DNA from 2 places in the Virgibacillus alimentarius genome. Region 2 is predicted to be linked to the other one. Evidence: a T-box and tRNA genes for the amino acid it is inferred to sense, from the RefSeq annotation. Region 2 holds a T-box; the other holds one or more tRNA genes.
What was found. The T-box of region 2 lies ahead of ileS (isoleucine--tRNA ligase). A T-box ahead of a tRNA ligase gene usually reads a tRNA of that ligase, here a tRNA-Ile.
Positions count from the first base shown of each region.

Region 1: it encodes a tRNA-Ile, which carries the amino acid that the T-box ahead of ileS (isoleucine--tRNA ligase) is inferred to sense. The anticodon was not compared.

Region 1 covers NZ_JAGIKX010000002.1:25,995-38,178, reverse strand. The annotation lists gene J2Z81_RS02330 (deoxyribonuclease IV) at 1-198, shown strand, start outside; gene J2Z81_RS02325 (DUF2624 domain-containing protein) at 251-535, opposite strand; gene J2Z81_RS02320 (MATE family efflux transporter) at 716-1,099, shown strand; gene J2Z81_RS02315 (hypothetical protein) at 1,134-1,472, opposite strand; gene J2Z81_RS02310 (NfeD family protein) at 1,530-2,159, shown strand; gene J2Z81_RS02305 (Na/Pi cotransporter family protein) at 2,386-4,008, shown strand; tRNA gene J2Z81_RS02300 (tRNA-Asn) at 4,378-4,449, shown strand; tRNA gene J2Z81_RS02295 (tRNA-Met) at 4,458-4,534, shown strand; tRNA gene J2Z81_RS02290 (tRNA-His) at 4,549-4,624, shown strand; tRNA gene J2Z81_RS02285 (tRNA-Ile) at 4,650-4,726, shown strand; tRNA gene J2Z81_RS02280 (tRNA-Ser) at 4,733-4,825, shown strand; tRNA gene J2Z81_RS02275 (tRNA-Phe) at 4,858-4,933, shown strand; gene J2Z81_RS02270 (superoxide dismutase) at 5,183-5,794, shown strand; gene J2Z81_RS02265 (MFS transporter) at 5,945-7,216, shown strand; gene J2Z81_RS02260 (peptidoglycan D,D-transpeptidase FtsI family protein) at 7,296-9,371, shown strand; gene J2Z81_RS15740 (endolytic transglycosylase MltG) at 9,418-9,942, opposite strand; gene J2Z81_RS02250 (hypothetical protein) at 9,990-10,208, opposite strand; gene J2Z81_RS02245 (coiled-coil domain-containing protein) at 10,556-11,596, shown strand; gene rpmG (50S ribosomal protein L33) at 11,765-11,914, shown strand; gene J2Z81_RS02235 (5-formyltetrahydrofolate cyclo-ligase) at 12,018-12,184, shown strand, end outside.
Region 2 covers NZ_JAGIKX010000001.1:45,741-57,924, reverse strand. The annotation lists gene ileS (isoleucine--tRNA ligase) at 1-2,002, opposite strand, end outside; T-box leader at 2,069-2,285, opposite strand; gene J2Z81_RS00295 (DivIVA domain-containing protein) at 2,351-2,851, opposite strand; gene J2Z81_RS00290 (YlmH family RNA-binding protein) at 2,937-3,713, opposite strand; gene J2Z81_RS00285 (YggT family protein) at 3,716-3,991, opposite strand; gene J2Z81_RS00280 (cell division protein SepF) at 3,998-4,441, opposite strand; gene J2Z81_RS00275 (YggS family pyridoxal phosphate-dependent enzyme) at 4,457-5,131, opposite strand; gene pgeF (peptidoglycan editing factor PgeF) at 5,162-5,977, opposite strand; gene J2Z81_RS00265 (YlmC/YmxH family sporulation protein) at 6,041-6,313, opposite strand; gene sigG (RNA polymerase sporulation sigma factor SigG) at 6,443-7,222, opposite strand; gene sigE (RNA polymerase sporulation sigma factor SigE) at 7,348-8,067, opposite strand; gene spoIIGA (sigma-E processing peptidase SpoIIGA) at 8,089-9,009, opposite strand; gene ftsZ (cell division protein FtsZ) at 9,218-10,378, opposite strand; gene ftsA (cell division protein FtsA) at 10,432-11,712, opposite strand; gene J2Z81_RS00235 (cell division protein FtsQ/DivIB) at 11,983-12,184, opposite strand, start outside.

The DNA.
Region 1 (12,184 bases), on a different contig from region 2:
GGTTTTGGTTACATTGGCTTTGAAGCTCTGCACTATATTGTACATCATCCACAACTAAAAGAACTTCCGAAAATATTAGAGACACCATATGTAGGGGAAGACAAAAAGAATAAAAAACCTCCTTACAAGTTTGAAATCGAAATGATAAAAAAAGGAGAGTTCAAACCTGATTTAAAAAATGAAATTATTAGCCAGTAAAAATGAAGGAATGACGCTCCCAAGGGCCTCATTCCTTTTTTGATATTTTAAATTAATAAAAAAGATGACCTAAACCTTGAGAATGTACCAGCTCATTAAATATTTTTTGTGCTTTCTTTGCAGTTTCAGCGTTTGTTATTTGCGTTAAGGCTTGAAGCATTTTAATACGTTCATTCTCATCAAAGGGGTTTATAGGATGAGTTTTCACATAAGTCGTAATATCCTTTGCTTCCTTTTCAGTAACGGAAAATCCATATTGCTTAGCATAATATAATAATTCATCAGCCGTAAGGTTCTCTAACTTTTTTATGATTAAACTTTTTAAAAAATTAGACATATATTTATCATTCTCCTTAACTTATTCTCTTTACTATATGCAACAATGCTTAAAAATTAACCAATTGAAAGTAAAAATAACCAACCGAAGTAATCTTGGTAAAATGTAACATAAATGATAATTAGAAAGTAATCATAAACTATACATGCACCTCAAACAGCAAAAGGAGGTATTAGCATTATGGATGAACATGATCATACAAAGGAAATGGAAAAGTCAAACGATGATCTGGTATCTTCTAATTTAACTGAACCGCCTGCTGTCACCCCTGAAAGCAGAAGAAATGATGAAGAAGTAGCAGAAGAAATTAGTGCTGATGATTTTGATAAGCAGCTTCGTGTAGATGAAGAAGATAACGATACAGAAGTAAACAGTGTTTATGGATGGATTGGTATCGCTTTATCAGTCATATCCTTTTTTATGATGCCAATCATTTTAGGCGGCGCTGGGATTATTTTAGGTTTTATTTCCAGAAGTCGTGGTGCAGATGCATTAGGAAATACAGCTATAGCTGCGGGTGTAATATCAATTTTAATTACGCTTTTTGTTATTCCATTCGTGTAGAGAAAGAGGCTGATTATTATCGGCCTCTTTCCATTTATATGTTATTATGGTACAAGGGAAAATAATAATATTTAAAAATTTCTAGTTTATATGGATCCGCATCAGGGTTTATTTTTTTAAAATCAATGATAATTTGCTCAATGTCAATATTTGGTGTTTGGTGATGATTGTTATTTATTTGCTCAACTATTGATAATACTGTATCTCCGGGATATACTTTAATTTTTGCAGTACGAATATTAGCTTTTTCTGTAATTTCTGTATCAATTTTTGTATCTAGCGTATTTTTTATGATTCCTGTTGTTAAATCTTTATAGATACTCATAATAAATAAGAAAAGAAATAAAATGATACATATCCTTTTAAACTCCATATTTAAACTCCTTAATTAAAAAATCACCAAAAAATTATTTTAAAAGGTGGTAAAATCGTGGAATTTTTTCTTTCATCAGATTGGTTGGCATTACTTTTTACAGGACTTGGTACACTATTTTTAATAGGAGAAATTCTTGTTAATATGCGTGGAGGATTTGCAATATTAGGGATAGGGTTTATCACTGTTTATTTTTCAGTATTTCTTCAAACTCAATCCTTTGTTCTTATGCTTATTATTTATTTTATCGGTTTATTACTAATTATCATTGATGGAAAAGTATTAAATGACGGAACACTTGCAGCAATTGGATTAGTTGTAATGTTAACCTCTGTTGCATTAGCTTCTCCTACATTTACTGCTGGGATATATGCCATTTGTGGTGTTTTAATAGGAGCGGGAACTTCCTTCATTTTCTTGAAAATCTTTAAGAAACGGGAGATGTGGAATAAAATTATGTTGAAAGACAGATTAACGAAGGAGGCTGGCTATAATTCTTTAAACGCTGATTATAATCAGCTACTCGGAGAAAAGGGAATTACACTAAATGACCTACGACCTGTAGGAACAATTCGGATTAATGATAAGGATTACAGTGCCATTTCAAATGGACAATGGATCCCCAAAAATAATGAAATACAAGTAATAGAAGTTGATGGTACAAAAATTTTGGTGAAGCAATTATAAAATAAAAAAACGCAATGAATGATCACTTTCGTTCATTGCGTTTTTTTACAGCCAACATATCAAACATATTAAACAAGTCAAGTTAAAAAACTAATTTAAGTATCATTTGTGATTTGTAAATTTAATGTAAAGTATTTGCGAAGATACTTTACAAAATAAAGTTATTTATTAATAATGGAATGGTATACGACATAATCTGACAGAAAGTGAAGGGAAGGTTTAACCATTGGAAATCGATGTACAAGCTATGCTGTTTGAATTTATTGGCGGTTTAGGTATTTTTCTATTAGGCATTAAATACATGGGAGATGGATTGCAGCAATCTGCGGGAGATCGGTTAAGAGATATTCTTGACAAATTTACAAGTAATCCTTTTTTGGGTGTATTAGCTGGAATTATTGTTACTGTTCTTATACAAAGTAGTTCAGGTACTACTGTGTTAACTGTAGGCCTAGTTAATGCTGGTTTTATGACTTTAAGACAAGCGATAGGCGTTATTATGGGGGCAAATATTGGTACCACCATAACTGCGTTTATTATAGGCCTGGATATCGGGGAATACGCTTTACCAATAATTGCTGTAGGATGTTTTTTACTATTTTTCTTTAAAAATCAAAAAGTGAATGCCATTGGACAAACTATTTTTGGGTTTGGTGCATTATTTTTTGGGTTGGATTTAATGAGTGCTGGTATGGAACCGCTGCGCAGTTTAGAAGCATTCCATGAACTCACGGTCAGTATGAGTGATAATTCAATACTAGGTGTTGTTATTGGTACTGTTTTCACATTAATTGTACAAAGTTCTAGTGCAACAATTGGTATACTCCAAGGGTTGTTTGCTGAAGGAGCAATAGAACTAAAAGCAGCTATACCCGTTTTGATGGGAGATAACTTAGGAACCACTATAACAGCCATTTTAGCATCACTTGGTGCGACAGTTGCAGCAAAAAGAGCTGCATTTACACATGTTATTTTTAATTTAATGGGTGCAGCTATCTTTTTAATTTTTCTAAGTTTATTTACAACGTTCGTGAGCTATTTACAAGGCCAATTAAATTTAAATCCGGAAATGACAATTGCATTTGCACATGGAAGTTTTAATATGGCCAATACAGTTATTCAATTTCCTTTTATTGGTATACTTGCATGGATAGTTACAAAAATTATACCGGGTGAAGATACAATAATTGAGTATAAGCCAAAGCATTTGGATCCTATATTTATTCAACAATCATCGACCCTAGCGTTAGATCAAGCAAAATCCGAAATTGTTCGCATGGGCGAATACGCATACAAAGGCCTCGAGGAGACGAATTTATATTTAACAACGCAACAGCAAAAATATTCGGAGATGGCTGTTCAAGTTGAGGGAGCTTTAAATAACCTCGATCGGGAAATAACGGATTATTTGATAAGCATTTCCAGTGGAACAATGACAGAATTAGAAAGTGCAAAACACACTTCACTTATGGACACCGTTCGCGATATTGAACGAATTGGGGATCATTTCGAAAATATCGTTGAACTGATTGATTATAAAATTTCAAACAAAGTTAATATTACAGAACAGGCACAAGAAGACCTGAATGATATGTTTGACTTAACGATTTTAACCGTAAAGCAGGCCGTTAAAGCTCTTGAGACAATGGATAGAGAAGAAGCGCTTGCTGTTGCACAAAAAGAAGATCAAATAGATAAAATGGAGAGAAATTATCGTAAAAAACATATTATTCGCATGAATGAAGGAAAATGTAACGGTTCAGCAGGCATTGTTTTTGTCGATATATTAAGTAATTTAGAAAGAATTGGTGACCATGCAGTAAATATAGCAGAAGAGGTACTGGATTAAATCGCATCATTTATGTATTTAAGAAAATAATTGAATTTTAGTATTGAAAACTATATAAGAAAGTGCTATAGTATGTATTGTTGTTTCTAAAGACAACAATACATACTAATTATTTAAAAAAATATTTTAAAAAATATTTCAAGAAAATAATTGACAGATCGTGTCGAACATGATAAATTATATTTCGTGCCTAACCAATATCAAAAAATATAAAGACATTATCTCATAGAGAAAATGTAAATTTGATTAACTAATTACTTGTTAAACTTTACCGATCTAGTTATAAGTAACCTTGAAGAACCAATTAACTGTAAATAAACATGTAGATGCCAGGGAAAAAGAACGATTGTTAATAGATACTAAAATCATTCCACAGTAGCTCAGCGGTAGAGCTATCGGCTGTTAACCGATCGGTCGTAGGTTCGAATCCTACCTGTGGAGCCTTATTTGGCGGTGTAGCTCAGCTGGCGAGAGCGTACGGTTCATACCCGTAAGGTCGTGGGTTCGATCCCCTCCGCCGCTACCAATCTACTTCATTTGGCGGTCGTGGCGAAGCGGTCAACGCACCGGATTGTGGCTCCGGCATTCGTGGGTTCGATTCCCACCGGTCGCCCCATTACATTAGTAAAATATTTTATTAAGGACCCTTAGCTCAGTTGGTTAGAGCTATCGGCTCATAACCGATCGGTCGCAGGTTCGAATCCTGCAGGGTCCACCATTATACGGAGGAATACCCAAGTCTGGCTGAAGGGGTCGGTCTTGAAAACCGAAAGGGGTGTCAAAGCCCGCGGGGGTTCGAATCCCTCTTCCTCCTCCATACATAAACTTGCTAAGATAAATAGAAATAATGGCTCGGTAGCTCAGTCGGTAGAGCAAAGGACTGAAAATCCTTGTGTCGGCGGTTCGATTCCGTCCCGAGCCACCACTAAATGACGTAACAAGCAAAAATGCTTGTTTTTTTTGAGGGTAATTTTTCTGAAATTTCATTGTTTATTTTATTGCTAGAAAAAGTATGTGAAAGCGTAGATCATCTTTCATCCAACTTACATTAATCAAGGACTTCAAGAGAATGCAAAATATTTGCATGAGTTGAAACGCTTTGGTACTCTTGATAAGTAAAGGTGAATAATATATCCTTTTACTTTAGAATAATTTTGAAGGAGGAAATTTAATCATGGCTAAATTTGAATTACCTGAACTACCTTATGCATACGATGCTTTAGAACCAACAATCGACAAGGAAACAATGAACATTCACCATACAAAGCATCATAATACTTATGTTACAAACCTAAATGGTGCTTTAGAAGGTAATGAAACCCTTCAATCTAAATCGTTAGAAGACCTTATAAGCAATTTAGAGAATGTACCTGAAAACATCCGTACTGCAGTACGAAATAACGGTGGTGGACATGCTAACCACAGTCTTTTCTGGAAAGTTCTATCACCAAACGGTGGAGGAAATCCATCAGGAGAACTTGCTGATAAAATTAATGGTAAATTCGGAAGCATTGATAAATTTAAAGAAGAATTCGAAACAGCTGCAAAAAAACGTTTTGGTTCTGGATGGGCATGGTTAGTAGTTAATAATGGTGAACTAGAAGTAATGAGTACTCCTAATCAAGATAGTCCTTTAATGGAAGGGAAAACGCCTATATTGGGGTTAGATGTTTGGGAGCATGCATACTACCTAAACTATCAAAACAGACGTCCTGAATATGTTTCTGCATTCTGGAATGTAGTAAATTGGGATGAGGTAGCCAAGAATTATAACAATGCTAAATAAGAATGAGTTTAAAAATACGAGGAAATATCCTCGTATTTTTTTATGCAAAAACAGCTATATTGGCTTTATATAAATTTTTTTGTGAGGGCTTTTTGTATATCTCATGCCGATTTGCTCACACTATTTAAAGAGAAAAAGGAGCCTTGAGATATGCAAAAAAAACTTAGTTTTTTATCAGAAAAAATGGATATTGATCGTGATTTAATTTTTTTGTTAATTATTGGAGGGCTCTATTCGTTAGGGCTTTTTCTTTCTAACACTTTTGTAAATGTTTATTTATGGAAACAAGCGGGTGACTATATTACTATCGCTGTTTATAACCTAGCTATATACCTGTTTCAACCTATTACTTTCATTTTGGCAGGAAAGACTGCAAAAAAAATTGATCGTATTATTGTATTAAGACTAGGGGTTATTTTCTTATCTGTATTTTTTATGAGTGTATTAATCATTGGAGAAAAGGCAGCTACTTATAATTTCATACTCGGGAGCCTGCTCGGTATCGGTTATGGATTTTACTGGCTTGCTTTTGATGTTTTAACATTTGAAATTACCGAACCAGATACACGTGATTTTTTTAATGGATTCCTAGGTGTCTTGCAATCTTTTGGAGGAATGGTTGGCCCGTTAATTGCTGGGTTTATCATTGCGAAAATGTCAGATAATACAGGGTATACGACAATATTTACGATTTCTTTTATTTTGTTTATCTGTGCTGTAGCCTGTAGCTTCTTTTTAAAACGGCGTCAAGCAGAAGGAAGCTTTCAATTTAAAAAAATTTTAAGAGAAAGGCACCATAATAAAAATTGGAACCGAATTTTATATGCCCATATTTTCCAAGGTTTAAGGGAAGGGATTTTCCTATTTGTTATCACAATCTGGGTATTTTTAGTGACCAAAAGTGAATTTGCCTTGGGTATGTTTAATTTACTTTTATCTGGTTTATCATTAGTATTTTATTTTATTGCAACGAAATTCATTAAACCCGCCCGAAGGAAGTTAGCTATATTAATTGGAGCTGCCATGCTGTACTTTTCACTTTATATCATTTTATTTCAAATTAGTTATACCAAATTGCTTATATATGCGATTATAATTGGTATTGCCTATCCAATTATCAGTGTACCGTATGTATCATTAACTTATGATGTAATCGGTAAGGCGCGGGATGCAAAAGATTTACGTGTTGAATATATCGTTGTCAGAGAATTTTTTGTGAATATCGGGAGAGTAATATCCATTAGTATTTTTCTTCTGACTGTTATCAATTTCTCTTCTGAACTGGCAATTCCTATATTGTTAATGATTTTTGGTTCAGGTCATCTTTTTATTTATTTATTTGTAAAAAATATATATTTGACTAGCTCCCCAGAAAAAGAAATCATGATAAAAGATCGAATAACTGATGAAAAAAATCGTTAAATGAGTTAGAATTTCATAAATTAAATGCTATAATAGGAAAGGATTTATATAGCTTTAGACAAAATGAGGGGAATAAATAGTGAAAAATAAAAAAAGAAAAAAAAGACCACAACTTCCTTTCCGTTTAAATATCATCTTTTTTATCGTGTTTCTACTATTCTGTGGCTTAATTCTTCAATTGGGAGTTGTTCAAATACTACATGGCGAAGGGTTTCAGGAAGAAATTGACCGTACAATTAAAGATACAACCAAAATTCCTGTGCCTCGTGGATTAATTGTTGATCGAAATCAAAATGTAATCGTAGACAATAAACCTTTATATTCAATAACTTATACACCAGCAAAAGGTACACAGGCTGAAGATAAATTAAAAGTAGCGGAAAAATTAGCGGAATATATATCGATGGACAGTAAAGAGCGAATCGATGGCTTAACTGAACGCAACAAAAAAGAGTATTGGTATTTAAAAAATAAAAAAGAAGCAGATAAACGCCTTTCTGAAGAAGAAGCAAATGAAATGAGTAATGCAGAACAATACGATACGATTTTAGACCGGATAACAGAGAAAGAAATTAGTGATTTTACAAAACAAGAACTTGAGGTAATGGTCATTAAAAAAGAGTTGGATAAAGCATATTCCCTAACTCCACAAATAATTAAAAACGAAGATGTTACTCCGAAAGAATATGCACGTGTTGCAGAACATTTAGACCAACTTCCTGGAGTTAATGCTACAACCGACTGGAATCGTTCCTATCCATTTAAGGATAGCTTTAAATCACTTCTAGGATCGATTACATCGCAAGAAGAGGGACTCCCTGCGGAAAAAATCGATTATTTCCTAACACGAGGTTATAGTAGAAATGATCGTGTTGGTAAAAGTGGTTTGGAAGAACAATATGAGGAAGTTTTACGTGGCAGAAAAGAGCAAGTGCAATATACAACAACGAAATCTGGACAAGTAATTGATTCCGAGGTTATTGTAGAAGGACAGCGCGGGAAAGATTTAGTTTTAACTATCGACATGGAACTGCAAAAACGCGTAGATAAAATTGTAAAAAAAGAGCTGAAAACAGCAATTCAAAAACACCCGCATGCAAACCGATTTTTGAACGATGCATTCGCTGTTGTCATTAATCCTCAAACTGGCGAATTATTAGCAGTGTCCGGCCAGCATTATGACCGTGAGGAAGGCAAGTTTGAAAATGCAGCCTATAAAGCATTATATGAGGCACATCGACCCGGATCGTCTATTAAAGGGGCAACAATAGCAGCGGGATATCAATCAGATGTTATTTCACCTGGTCAAACATTTTACGATGCCCCAATCAAGATAGCAGGTACACCAGAAAAAAGTTCTGTCTCTAACTTAGGATCCATTAATGATATAAATGCTTTAAAACGGTCTTCAAACGTATACATGTTTTATATCGCTATGCGCATGGGTGGGGAATATGATTATCAACGTGGAAAATCAATTCAATTTAATCCTGAATCCGTTCAAGAGATAAGGAATTATTTTCACCAATTTGGCTTAGGGGTTTCAACAGGAGTCGACTTTCCTTATGAAGCGACTGGGTATGTAGGACAAACACCACCTAATTTACTCGACTTTTCAATTGGCCAATATGATACGTACACAACAATGCAATTAGCACAATATATTTCAACAATTGCGTCAGATGGCTACAGAGTACGTCCTCATTTCGTGAAAGAAATTCGAGACCCTGATTCTGAAGGTGAGGGGACTGGCCCTATTCAAAAAAGTATTAATACGAAGGTACTAAATAAAATTGGGATTAAGGATGAAAATCTTAATCGAATTCAGGAAGGATTTCGTAAAGCCTTCCAGGAAACTGGAGGCACAGCTTCATCCTATTTTTCAGGAAAAGATTACGATCCTGCTGGTAAAACGGGTACTGCACAGCACGAAGTGTACGAGGATGGGAAAAAACTAGCTGAGACGGAAAATCTGACATTAGTCGGATATGCACCATTTGACGAACCTGAAGTAGCTTTTGCTGTCGTTGTACCTAATACGGGGAATGTAAGTGGACAACATCCAATTAACAATTTAATTGGAGAGAAGATTTTAGATGAATATTTTGACCTTAAAGAGGAACGAGATAAGAAAAGTAAAAAAGAGAATAATTAAAAAGGAAAAATCCTAAACAAAAGTTTAGGATTTTTATTAATTACTGCTATTTCGTAAGTTCTTCTGCAATTTCTTCTCTACTCATTTTATTATTCAATTTATGTTTTCCTAGCTGAATTTGTTGGCTGTAATCGTTTTTCTCTAAGTATTGATCAAATTTAGTTGCATCTTTAATAATATTATTTTCAGCTAAAGTCTCGCTGATTTCTGAAGGTAACATCCCAGACTCTATGTTAATTGTAAAAGTTTCTGATTCTGTTTGCGTTTCATCATTCTCTTTTTTGTTACCATTTTTCTCTGCCTTATTTTTCTTTTTAGAATTTGTTTGGTTTTTTTCTTTTTGCTTAGAACTACTGTTTTTGCTGTTATCTTGTTCATCATTTACAGATAGTGTGATATATTCATCTTCTGTAACAACGTGATACCCATCAGTTTTTATGGCTTCAATCATTTCATCGGTTGATAGATTATCTAAGTTTGCCTTTGATGTATCAAATTTATAGAATGCCAGTAATAAAATTGCAGCCGCTGTAAATAATCCTATAGCAAAATAACGAATAGGTTGTTTCATGTATATCCCCTCAATGAATATTAATATGCTTTCATATAGCTAATTGCTTATTTATTTTTGGAATAGTTATCTAGAGAAATATCATCAGAGAGAAGTTCCTCTTCTAAAACTTTGATTTTCTTTTTTAATTGATATGTATCTTGCATTGTTGAAATAGAGATTTGTTCTAATTGACTTTCCATCTCATCAAACCTATCTTTCATAAAAAAAGATAAAATAAATAACACAATAGCGACTATTACTAATGTCAAAATTACATAAATCATTATTTAACCTCCATTTTAGTCATTCCTTATTAAGTTATAACATAAAATGAAGGGAAGAACCATTATAAAATAGACATTCATGTAAATTTTTATTGAAAAAAGTAAAACATTAGTTTTTTTACTATATTGTCAAAACGAATGATTTATTCACGTCTTATGGTGGTCTGGTATAACTGTATCTGTATTAAGTAATTCTAATTCCCTAATTTGATCACTATATGTAAATTCCTTTCCAAACTTAATAATACTTAGTATAATACATTCTTAATATCATTATTATTATGCAATGCTTAGTGCCACTGACTTGATAATAAATCAACCAAGATAATGAGAGGGGTACTTGTCGAATGAAGTTAAAATTTATTTGGATATCGTTAATGAGTGCTATGTTGATATTATCCGGTTGTGAGGATAAGGAAATACCAATCGAGACAACATCGGAAGATACAAACAGTGCTCAATCAGAAAGTAACCAAAAGGATATTGATGATCATTTAGAGGAAGAGCGAGATAAAATTAATCAATATATGAACATTAATATGAACGACGCAATCGAACATCACAACAAAGCGATGGAAGCGATCGACAAAGCTCAAAATATGGATATCGAAAAAGAACAGTATGAGGTATTTATTAATGAAGTATTGCCTGAGGCCAAGAAAGCGTTAAGGGATGCAAAATCACTTAAAGCCAATTCAAATCCAAAAGATCTTGATCAATTAGAGGAAAAATTAGTCAAACCATTAAATACGTTTGTAAACTTATTAGAATACAAAGGAGAATTGATGAAAACCAAATCAGAACAGAAGAAAAAAGAATTAGAAAAAGTATATGAAGAACATGTGAAGAAATACATGGAAGAATTAAAATCTTACTATGACAAGCTTGAAGCTATTAAAAAGAAATATAATTTGGACTTTAATTTAGATAATATTAATGTCTTAAAAGAACAAATTAAACGGACCATTGAAATAGCAGAGTATTTGAAAGTTTCTTCTAAACATTTAAAGGAATTGATTGCATTCCAGCAAGAAGCATTGAATGCCTTGCATGCATTAATAGAAAATCAATCTACTTCTGGAAATAAGCTAACAGAAAAATTTACAGAGAGCCTTTTTCCAGAATTAGAAAAAATATTGGATAGAGATCGGACTCAAAATCTTAATCCAGAAAAATTAAGTGAATCTATTGATCAATTAAAAGAGGCCACTGAAAATAATTTAGAAGCATTGGAAATGCGGAAAAAAGGCATCGACAATAATAATACGGAACTGATTGAAAAATCCCGTGAAAAATATAAAGAATATGAAGAAAAAATTGATGAATTTCGTTCTAATCTAGAAGATGCAAAATCAAAAATAGATGACATTAAAAATAGAGCAGAGTAACTCTGGAATTCAGTCCATAATGTCATAAATTACGAAGCAAATACGAAACAATAACCTAATTTTTTAAGATGTATCTTGATTGTTTTCTAAAGATCTGCTATGATAATTAAGTCCGATGTGAAGATATAAAAGCTAAATGGCAAGTTTTCATGATTTGGAGGGATAAACATGCGAGTAAACATTACATTAGCTTGTACTGAAACTGGTGATCGAAATTATATTTCTACAAAAAACAAGCGTACTAATCCTGAGCGTTTAGAGCTTATGAAATATTGTCCACGCCTAAAAAAACATACATTACACCGTGAAACAAAATAATGATATGTTTAAATAAAACTCTTATCCGAGGATAGGAGTTTTATTTTTATTTATTTTCATTCCTACGATATACTTTTAATAAATGATGAGAAAGGTGATTTAGTTGGATAAAGAGCAGTTACGTAAATCAGCAATTATGTCACTAAAAAATATTTCACACCATGACAAAAAACAAATTGAAAATAAATTAGCCGAAAATTTAATGAATTCCACTTTATGGAAACAAGCAGAAACGATTGGAATTACAATGGCACAGGAATTTGAATGGAG
Region 2 (12,184 bases):
TTTTGTCTTTTTTCGGATCAAAATCAGCTGTATTCGCAAGCATAAATCGAACGGTATTTCTGATTTTACGGTAAGTTTCTGAAACTTGTTTTAATATATCATTTGAAATTCTAACATCAGCCTGATAATCAACAGAAGCTACCCATAAACGTAGAATATCTGCCCCAAGCTGCTTTAATACTTTGTTTGGCTGCATAATATTTCCTAATGATTTACTCATTTTTCTTCCATCGCCATCCAATACAAACCCATGGCTAATGATAGTTTTATATGGAGCTTTTCCAGTCACTGCAACAGCTGTTGATAAAGAAGAGTTAAACCAACCGCGATATTGGTCACTTCCTTCTAAATAAACATCTGCAGGACGGCGATGATCTTCTTTTTCTAGTAATACGGCCTCATGAGAAGAACCAGAATCGAACCACACATCCATAATGTCTGTTTCTTTTGTAAACGTACCATTTGGACTATGTTCTGATTTGAACCCTTTTGGCAATAAATCTTTCACTTCCCATTCAAACCATATATTGGAACCATGTTCTTTAAATAATTTAGAAACATGTTCAATTGTTTCATCTGTGATAATAGGTGTTTTATCTTCACCATAAAATACTGGGATAGGAACACCCCAAGTACGCTGACGAGAGATACACCAATCCTCGCGGTCTCTAACCATATTATATAATCGCGTTTCTCCCCAATGCGGATACCAGTTAATTTCTTTTATTTCTTTTAAAATATCCTGACGAAAATCTTTAATCGAGGCGAACCATTGAGATGTCGCACGGAAAATAGTTGGTTTCTTTGTACGCCAGTCATGTGGATAAGAATGTGTAATGAATTTTAAATCTAATAACGCACCAACTTCATCCAGCTTTTCTGTGATTAATTTATTCGCTTTATCATAGAAAAGCCCTTCAAATCCAGGAGCTTCTTCTGTTAGAACACCTTTCTCATCGACTGGACATAATGCTTTGATTCCGTATTTTTGTGCTACATAAAAATCATCTTCCCCGTGACCCGGTGCAGTATGAACACAACCAGTTCCCGCTTCCATCGTAACATGATCACCTAACATAATAATCGAATCACGATCATAGAGCGGATGCTTGGTGATGATTTGTTCTGCCTCTTTTCCTTTAAACGTTTTAAGTACTTCAGGATTATCCCATCCCAATTCTTCCGAAACCGTTTCTAACAAGTCATGTGCAACTATATATTTATCTTGCCCTGCATTTACAACAGCATATTCAAATTCCGGGTGCAGACTAATTCCTAGATTTGCCGGTATTGTCCACGGCGTAGTTGTCCAGATAACAAACTTTTCTCCACCTTCAAGAAGCTCTTTTCCATCTGTTACTTCAAATGAAATATAAACAGAAGGAGAACGTTTATCATGATATTCAATTTCTGCTTCAGCTAATGCAGATTCAGAAGAAGGTGACCAATATACTGGTTTTAAGCCTTTGTAAATATAACCTTTTTTGGCCATTTCTCCAAACACTCTTATTTGAGCTGCTTCATAATTTTTTGTCAATGTTATATAAGGATTATCCCAGTCTCCACGAACACCTAATTGTTTAAACTGGGTGCGCTGATTATCTAATTGGTCCATTGCATATTCTGTACACATTTTTCTAAATTCAACAATGTCTAATTTCTTACGATCTATTTTTTTCTTTTTTGTCAAAGCTGTTTCTATTGGAAGCCCATGTGTATCCCATCCAGGTACATAAGGAGCATGAAAACCAGTCATTGATTTATAACGAACAATGAAATCCTTCAGAATTTTGTTTAGAGCATGCCCAATGTGTAAATCACCATTAGCATATGGAGGACCATCATGCAGGATAAATATTGGTCTTCCTTTTGTTTTGTTTTGAACCTTTTCATAGATGTTATTCTCTTCCCATTGCTGTCTGCGAACTGGTTCTTTATTTGGCAAATTTCCGCGCATTGGAAATTTAGTCTTAGGCATAACTAGTGTATCTTTGTATTCCATCTTGCTTTCCTCCTTTAATTTTATCCATATATATTATATAAATATAAAAAGTCCTCAACATCCCTAAAAAGGGACGAGAAGACTCGCGGTACCACCCTTATAAATTTAAAATAACGTTTTAAATTCACTCTATACTCGTAACGTGAATAGGACGGCCATTTCTACTGATTTCGAACGACTACTCCAGAGTGATATTCTAAAAGTTTCTCTGCATCAGGCTTTCACCGTTTCCTGACTCGCTTTTCAGATCATACCTTTATACTGTCTCCATCATTGTATTTATTTAAATATAGTTTTTTAGTATGAATTATATGTAAATTTGCAGTGAACGTCAAGTTTTATCAATTATTATTTATTCCCCGCTTCTTCTAATTCATCGCTTATTTCTGTATCAAATAAATCTTCCCAATCATTTGTACTAATTACATCTAACTGAGCTTCAACCAACATCCTTAAACGTGTTCGGAACACTTTTGCTTGTTTTTTTAATTCTTCTACATCCATAGCGATTCGTCTTGATTTACTCAATGCTTCATTTATAATTCGATCCGCATTTTTTTCAGCCTCTTTAATAATGAGTTTCGATTCCTTGGTCGCATTTCCCTTTACTTCCTCGGCCGTTTCCTGAGCGACCAAAATCGATTTATTTAAGGTTTCTTCGATATTCGTAAAATGACTAAGCCTTTCCTCTAATTGAGCCACTTTTTCTTTTAAATCGTTTGTTTCCCTAATTGAAAGTTCGTAATCTTTAATGACCTGATCTAAAAATTCGTTAACCTCGTCTTCGTCATATCCGCGAAAACTCCTTGTAAACTCTTTATTATGGATATCTAGCGGTGTTAATGGCACACTGGCCACCTCCTTCTACTTCATTAGAATTAATCTACACGTTTTTATTCGACAAAAAATGGTGAAATCCTTCAACCCACTTCAGTTATTTTAAAAGGGCGGTAGTGATTTTAAGCTTATTTTTTTTCGTTCTCCCATTTATATGAAGGAGTTTGCTTCGGCCTCTGCCGCGAAGAGAAATCATATCTCCAGACTCAAGATTCATTTTTCCGTCTTCTACAATTTTGAAATTTACTTTTACGAGCTTTTTTTCAATAAAATCTGCGGCCTCTTTCCGTGATAAATGATAGATTGCCTTTACAATAGCATCTAGGCGCAAAGAAGACACTGTTTTATCAGATTCAATCCACTCTAGCTCTCTTTCGATTAAATGAGATAAATCTTTTGAATCAAGATTGATGCTCGAATTTTTCACATTGGTTAAATTCACACTTACATATGGAGCGATTTCACTTGCTACAACAATTTGTATCATCCCATTTTCAACAAAAATATCACCAAGTTTTTTCCGTTCAATTCCCAAGGACAAAAACGCCCCCATAACATCTGGGTGTGATAAAGAGACGAATTTTTCTGCGTACTTTCCTTCTAAAAGTGTAAGATTAAAAGACGCAGCTGTTACATCTTCATAATACGGGGCAATGATGACACGTTTTCTTTCTGAGTGCCTCCCTCCACCATAGGACTGCACTTGCAGTTCATCATTTGAAGGACCTATAATCGCCTCGATTATTTGCTGCTCGCGAGGATCCAAGAAATCTGTTAATTTCATCTGAAACGTTCTTTCTACATGTTCCCTCCAGGATAAAACTTGATCAATAAAAGGTTGTTCTTCCTTGCGAAAATGTTGATAAATACTCATTGTTAAAACCAGCCCATCAGCATATCGAATAGCACCGGTAATCCATAGGACCTGGCAAAAAACAGGACAAATATGGCTACGATGGGCGATATATCAATCATTCCAAGAGGTGGAATAATTCTTCTGAAAGGTTCTAAATAAGGTTCACAGATTTTAGTCAAAAATTCACCAAAAGCCGATTCTCGGGCCCCTGGAAACCAAGACATGAGAATATATACAATTAACGCAAAACTGTATATTTCTAGTGCAAAATAGAGTACATTGTATAGCTGCATCATCTTCTACTACCATCCTTTTTGAAATTCATCTTCACTGCTGGCCAATGATTCCGAGATAGAACCCGATACATTAACGTTATCAGGTGTACATAAAAATGTCTCCGAACCCAGTTTTTGTATATCGCCATTGACAGCATAAACAGTGCCACTGAGAAAATCAACAATTCGCTTGGCTTGTTGATGGTCAACTCGCTGCAGATTTATAACAACAGCACGACGGCCAACAATATTATCTGCAATTTCTTGTGCTTCATTGTATGTTCGCGGTTCACAAAGCACTACCTTCGAAGTAGGGTGCTGCATACTCGTCAAGTTGACGACCTTATTCGGGCTCTGGGTTTTGCTTTGTCCCGCTGGCTTGTCCATCGCATCTATCTCTTCTGTTTCTTCCATATATTCATATTCATCATCCATTGTAAAGAATGTCTTAATCTTATTTTTGATACTCATGGTTACACCTCACAATTATTCTGATCCAACTAATTTTGAACCAATACGTATATGTGTGGCACCTTCTTCAATAGCTATTGTGTAATCATTACTCATTCCCATTGATAAATACTCACAAGGTGCGTGTGTTAATTTTTCTTCTTTTACCATGTCTCTTAACTGTGCTAACCTTCTAAATGTTGCTCTTAGCTCTTGTTCATCATCGATATGCGGGGCCATCGTCATTAAACCGACAATTCGGATGTTCTCGAACTTTTCCATTTCTTTCACAAAGGATAAAACATCCTTTGGAGACAGACCGTGCTTTGATTCTTCCCCACTAACATTGACTTGAACAAAACAATCCTTCAACTCATTTGTTCGTTTATTGATTTCCTTTGCAAGTGACGTACGATCTAACGAATGAATAACGTCTACTTTGTCAGCTACACTCTTCACCTTTCTTGATTGCAATGTACCGATAAAGTGCCATTGGACGTTATCTTGTATATGTTCATATTTCTCCAAGAACCCTTCTTGACGATTTTCACCAAGATTTGTAATTCCCGCCTTTATTGCTTCTTCTGTTCGTTCTATTGTAACATATTTCGTTACTGCAATTAGGGTAATTTCATCTAAATTACGATTGACTTTTTCACAAGCCTGTTCCATATTACGACGGATATGTTTAAGATTTGTTTCTACTTCCATTCCTTTTATCTCTCCCTGTTTCATAATCACTTACTCTTTCAAGTAACCTATGTAACCTAACATTCGACCTGTTTTTCCATTCTCCCGGCGGTGGGAATAAAATAGACTATTATCTCGAAATGTGCAATATTGTGTTACATCTATATTATTACGTAAAACCCCAGATTGCAAAAGGATATCTACATTTAGCTGCTTTAAATTTAATAAATAACGATTATTTCCTTTGGACTTAATTGCATTTTGCCGATATTGTGGATCTATCTTATGCATTACCCGACTATCTATTTCATAATATTCCTGCGATATACATGGTCCAATTGCTGCAAGCAGATTCGAAGCGTTTACACCGAGGGAACGTAATGTATCTACCATTTTTTGAGCAATTTTATTTGTCGTTCCCCTCCAACCTGCATGTGCGATACCAATATATTCTGTTACAGGGTCAAAAAAATAGAGAGGAGCGCAATCTGCATAAAAAGCTGTACATAATATCCCTGTTTGATTGGTGATTAACCCATCTATTCCTTTGATGGAAGTTTGGTTCGTTGTGGCTCCTTTGCCTTTATCTTGTTCCCCAATTATTTTTATATTTGTATCGTGAACTTGTTCCCCAGAAACCCAGTTTTCTAATGGAAAAGATAAGTTTTCAGCTAATCGTTGCCTGTTCTTGATAACATAAGGCCGCCAATCATCAACATGGAAACCAAAATTAAACGATTCATAGGGAGAGCTGCTGACTCCCCCATTTCTTGTTGTAAAACCAACTTGTAATTTTGAATGGATATTCTGCCACTGTGCTATATGTAAAAAAGATTGATTAGAATGGTAAAAAGCTTCTTTCTCCATATTGAAACCTCCTGACTGATTCATGTACTATTTTAGCATATTTGGGTTGTACCTCCTTCTTTTTCAGTCAGGAAAGTTTGATTCCGGATACAATGTTGGCTCTTTTACTTCTTTTACAAGAATGACATCCGAACCAATTGTTATAATTTTCTCCCAGTGAATGATTAGCTCATCCGATTTTCCAAATAAACCACTTCTTTTATCTCGGACGACAATGATGATTGCAGTTATCTTTCCACTGTCTGGATCTATTTCAAGATCATAAATATGCCCTAAACGTCTCCCATCTTCAATCACGATAATTTCTTTTGTTTGCAGCTCAGATAATTTTATCAACCCATTCACCTACCTTATTTTATCTATATGCAGTAAACGAACATAATACAATAAAAAAAAGACAGACACTAATATAAGGAACCAGTGTCTGTCTTTTCTATTTCCACTTAATCATATTATTTTCTTTTTTTATTCAAACATTTCTTTATTCATTTGATGGATGGCAGACTTTTCAAGCCTTGATACTTGTGCTTGCGATATTCCTATTTCTTCCGCAACTTCCATTTGTGTTTTTCCTTGGAAAAATCGCTTATTTAATATCATTTTTTCCCTAGCATTTAGTTGATGCATCCCTTGTTTCAACGAAAGTTTATCATCCCATGTTTCTTCACTATCTTTGTCATCACTTATTTGATCCATCACATAAATCGGGTCTCCCCCATCATTATAAATAGGCTCAAATAAAGAAACGGGATCTTGGATAGCATCCATAGCAAAAACAATATCAGCATGAGGAATACCCATTTCTTCAGCAATTTCCATTGGTGTCGGTTCTTTTGATGTTTTATTCACCAACTTTTCTCTGACTTGCAATGCTTTGTAGGCAATATCTCGCAGTGACCTCGATACTCTAATTGGATTATTGTCCCTTAAATACCTTCGAATCTCTCCTATGATCATAGGTACAGCATAGGTTGAAAAGCGAACATTATGACTTAAATCAAAATTATCTATCGATTTCATTAAACCAATACAACCTACTTGAAACAAATCATCTACGTATTCACCACGGTTATTGAATCGCTTAATAACACTTAATACAAGACGTAAATTTCCATTTACTAGTTCTTCTCTTGCTTCCAAGTCTCCTTCTTGTAGTCTTACAAACAATTTGCGCATTTCATCGTTCTTTAATACCGGTAATTTCGATGTATCAACACCACATATCTCAACTTTATGTCTGATCATTGTGTTCTGCCCTCCCAGTTGGTGATGCTGTTCATGGACAGTATCTCCCTCTAGGAGGTTTTTTATGCAATCAGCTTCATGAAAAACAAGGCATAAAATTACCGCTAAAACCTATAAAATAAAGGCTAAACCATCTTATTAAATTCTTTTTTTAAGCGTCTAATGATTTTCTTTTCTAACCGTGAAATATAGGACTGAGAAATTCCAAGCATATCTGCTACATCTTTTTGTGTTTTCGCTTCTTCGCCAACTAATCCAAACCTGAGCTCCATAATTTGTTTTTCACGATCATTTAATTGCGATAATGCATTTTTCAATAAACTTTTATCCACTTTTTTATCCAAATTTTTTGTTATAATATCTACTTCAGTTCCTAGTACATCAGATAATAACAACTCATTGCCATCCCAATCAACATTTAAGGGCTCATCAAAAGATATTTCCGTTTTTAACTTATTATTTCTTCTTAAATACATTAATATTTCATTTTCAATACATCTTGATGCATAAGTAGCTAATTTTATTTTCTTTTCTGGATTAAATGTATTTACTGCTTTTATAAGTCCAATTGTTCCGATACTTATTAAATCTTCAATATTTATTCCTGTATTTTCAAATTTTCTGGCAATGTATACGACCAGACGTAAATTACGTTCAATTAACATTGCTCGAGCTGATTTGTCTCCTTTTGGGAGCAGTTTTAATAACTCTTGTTCCTCTTCTTTTGACAGTGGCGGTGGCAAAGCTGCACTTCCACCTATATAATAAATTTCATCCGATTTGAATCCTAATTTAATTAATAGTTTATACCACCATAAACGCAGACGTAATTTTAAAATTCTCAATATTTACCTCTCCTTTTGCATTTATGCTGAATATACAGCTGATAATTTAATAATTTGTGGCTGAAGCAAACAATGGTAACGTTGATCTTTTGTTAGTTCAGCAAATTGAATACCTATTAATACCTTATTTGACATAATTTTCTGATCATTATAGTGGATGATCAGCTGGTCAGGCCTCAAAGCAAACAAAAAATTACTTTTACCTTCTACTCCCTGAAAAGGCACAATATGTAACTGTCTTTCCCATTCTTTCGGGAGGCTATCTAAATCAAGTTCATCGTGAGCATCTTTTAACATTTGCCAGTCATCATCTGTAAACCATTGTTTTAAAAAATGCTCATCACAAATAACAACTGGTCTTTTTGTTGCTGGATCAACTAGCTGATTAGCACTGTCGATATACCCAGTAGTTGAATACGTTTTTTGTTTCAGTTCGATACTAATTGGACATAGTTGGTCATATCGTATTTTTTCTATTGCATGCTTGTCCATACGAACCTTGGTAAAATACCAGCTTAATGGGAATCCGACAATAACAAATATCCAACTGATCGGATTTCCAAAACCATTGTTAAATGTAAGAATCCCGCTTGAAGATAATCCAATCGGATTTTGAAAAATAAAATGTGCAGCTATCAAACCACCTCCGATGGAAAAAGTAGTAAAGTAAAATAATGCTAATAGTTTTAGCGTTTGATAGACAGTAACAAAGCGAAATGCACAAATAATAATAATAATAGAATAAAGCAATCTTCCTAGTATGCTACTAAAAAATGAGTCTGGAAAATAAAGTGTAATTGGTACCAATAAGGATGCTATAAAGGCACCAAATAGGATTCTTCCTTTTCTTGTACTGTCTTTCGCTAAAGCCTGTGTAAGCAATAAAAGCATCATATCCAGAAAAAAATTTAATGCCCAGACAGCATCAAGATAAATGGTCACCTGACCCTTCCTTTCTAAGAAATTATTCTTTTAACATAAAATTTAAAGGGGAAATCCATGTATAAAAAAGTATATCTAAATACAGAAGCAAAGTCTGTCACATCTTGTATGTATATTGGGGCTAATTTTAACTAGTTATCGGGGAGTTTGTCGGCTTATAAAAAAAGAGTAATTGATCCATAGAGTTGGTCAATTACTCTTTTAAAAATTATCGTCTGCGGTTTCGATTACGATTTCTTAAGAAGGTTGGAATATCTAATGTATCTTCTTCAGGCTTTTGTCTTTGTTGCGGTTGAGGGTGCTGTTGTTTTTGTGGTTGGCTCATTTCCTGAGAATAATCATCATTTGCTTTTGTTGCAGCATGTTGATTATGGTGAATGAGAGGTCGCTGTCTTGGCTGTGTTTCCTCTCTTTTTGTTTCATCAAATCCTGTTGCTATCACTGTTACAATGATTTCTTCGTTAAGATTTTCATTAATAACGGAGCCGAAGATAACATTCACTTCCTCATCTGCAGCGGATGTTACTAAGTCAGCAGCTTCCTGGACTTCATACAGACTTAAGCTTGCACCACCTGTAATATTCATTAGGATTCCGTGCGCACCATCGATTGATGTCTCTAACAACGGAGAGGATATTGCTTTCTTCGCCGCTTCAGCTGCACGATGTTCTCCATTCGCAACACCAATCCCCATTAATGCGGAGCCCTTATCAACCATGATTGTTTTTACGTCCGCGAAGTCAACGTTAATTAAACCTGGTTTTGCGATTAAATCAGAAATACCTTGAACACCCTGACGCAACACATTGTCAGCTTCACGGAAAGCTTCTAACATTGGTGTATTTTTATCCACAATTTCCAGCAGTCGGTCATTTGGGATAACAATTAGCGTATCTACACTACTTTTCAATGATTCGATACCAGCAACAGCTTGTGTGGATCTTCTTCTTCCTTCAAAAGAAAACGGTCTCGTTACAACACCTACTGTTAGTGCGCCTATTTCTTTTGCTACTGTTGCAATAATTGGTGCGGCACCTGTACCGGTACCACCTCCCATTCCTGCAGTTACAAAAATCATATCTGCACCTTGCAGTGCTTCTTCGATCTGTTCTTTACTTTCTTCAGCAGCCTTTTTTCCTACTTCTGGATTGGCACCTGCGCCCAGTCCCCGAGTAAGTTTACCACCAATTTGCAGCTTTACTTCTGCCTTGGATAATTCCAATGCTTGAGCATCTGTGTTAACAGCAATAAATTCTACACCTTCAACGCCGTGTTCAATCATACGGTTTACAGCATTATTACCGCCGCCACCTACACCTATTACTTTAATTGTTGCTAGACTATCCATCTCAGTATCAAACTCTAACATATATTTGTTCCTCCTAATATGCAAAATTACAAACACTCGAACGTGTACTAATCTTAGTCAAAAAAGTACTTGAACAAATTAGCAATTTTGGATTCTTTTTTCTCCGTTTTTTTTGGTTCTTCTGTTTTTGTTTGATTTTTATTTCTTTTTGGTTTTGGTTCTTGCGTATTAGCGACCACAGCAGGAAATAATTCTTTTCCTTGTATTTTCGCATTATGATAGGCAAATTGCAAGATTCCCACCCCTGCAGTAAACTGGGGTTCCCTTACACCTATGTAATCCGGTATAGCTATACGTACATTTGACCTAAATAGATCTTGCGCTAATTCTAGGACACCCGGCATTTTCATCGTGCCGCCTGTTAATACATAACCACCCGGTAATTCGTGATAACCAGCTTTTCTAATTTCTCTTTCTGCAAAAGCATATATTTCTTCTAATCTAGCTTCAATCATATCAGATATTTGCAATTGATTATAGGTTTGTTTAGAGTTGCTCCCTATAATGGAAACATTAAAAACTTCATCTTCCTGCGCCTCATCATAGAATGCATGTCCATAATTCAATTTAACTTCTTCCGCTTCTTCTGTTGATGTTCTGAGCCCTATCGATAAATCTTTTGTAATATTATCTCCGCCCAACTGTATCACATTCGTCGATACAAGATGATCATTTTCAAAAATAGAAACGGTAGAACATCCCCCACCAACATCAATTAAGGCGACACCCAGATTTTTTTCATCTTTTGATAAAGCGAGTGTTCCTGCTGCCAGTGGCTGCAGGCAAATATCAGATATTTGTAGGTTAGCTCGTTCTACACATTTCAAAATATTATGTAAAACAGTTTTTGAGCATGTAATAATGGTTCCTTCCATTTCTAACCGAACACCAATCATTCCCCTTGGATCCGTTATTTCATCTAATCCATCAACAATGAATTGTTTCGGTATAACATCAATGATTTCTCTCTCAGGCGGAATCGATATTACCTGTGCACCATCGATGACTCGGGTAATATCTTCATCGCTAATTTCACGATCTTCGCTTTGGACTGCTACGACACCGTGACAAGGCTGCAATTGAATATGATTTCCATTAATACCTACTACTACTCGGTCAATTTGCATACCGACCATACGTTCAGCTTGTTCGACTGCATTTCTTATTGAATTTACTGTTTGATCAATGTCAACAACAGCACCTTTTTTCATTCCATTTGATTTTGCAGTACCCACACCTATAATATTTAGTGAATCATTCAGTACTTCACCTACAACTACTTTTATTTTTGCTGTACCTATATCAAGACTTACTAATATTTCACTATTATTCAAAGAAGGCACCTCCTAATTAAACAACTTCGGAGAACATATAAAGTTTCTTACCCGAATTATTCTTTTCGACTAGCCATTTCAATATTTATAAATATTTTTTCTCGGTTCTATCCTTTCATCATTACTCTATCGAATTTGAGAAGAATGAAAAGATATAATGATTATTTCAACATAAATCATTAAAACCCTTTAAATTCAATCTATTTCTTTCAGATCACAATAAAATACCGTCTATCCATCTGGTATAAAAATGGATGGATGGATTCATACCTACCTTTCTGTACTATCTTCGGTTTCACCTTCATCTGGATTCTTATCAAATGACTCAAAATACGCTCCTACTCCAATATGTATAATGCCCTTACTATCAGAATCAAGCTGAGAGACAATGGACGGATACACTTGCATTTTCTCTGCAAAGTTTCTTATGGTTCCATCAACCATAAAGCCATCATTCATATAAAGTGAAATT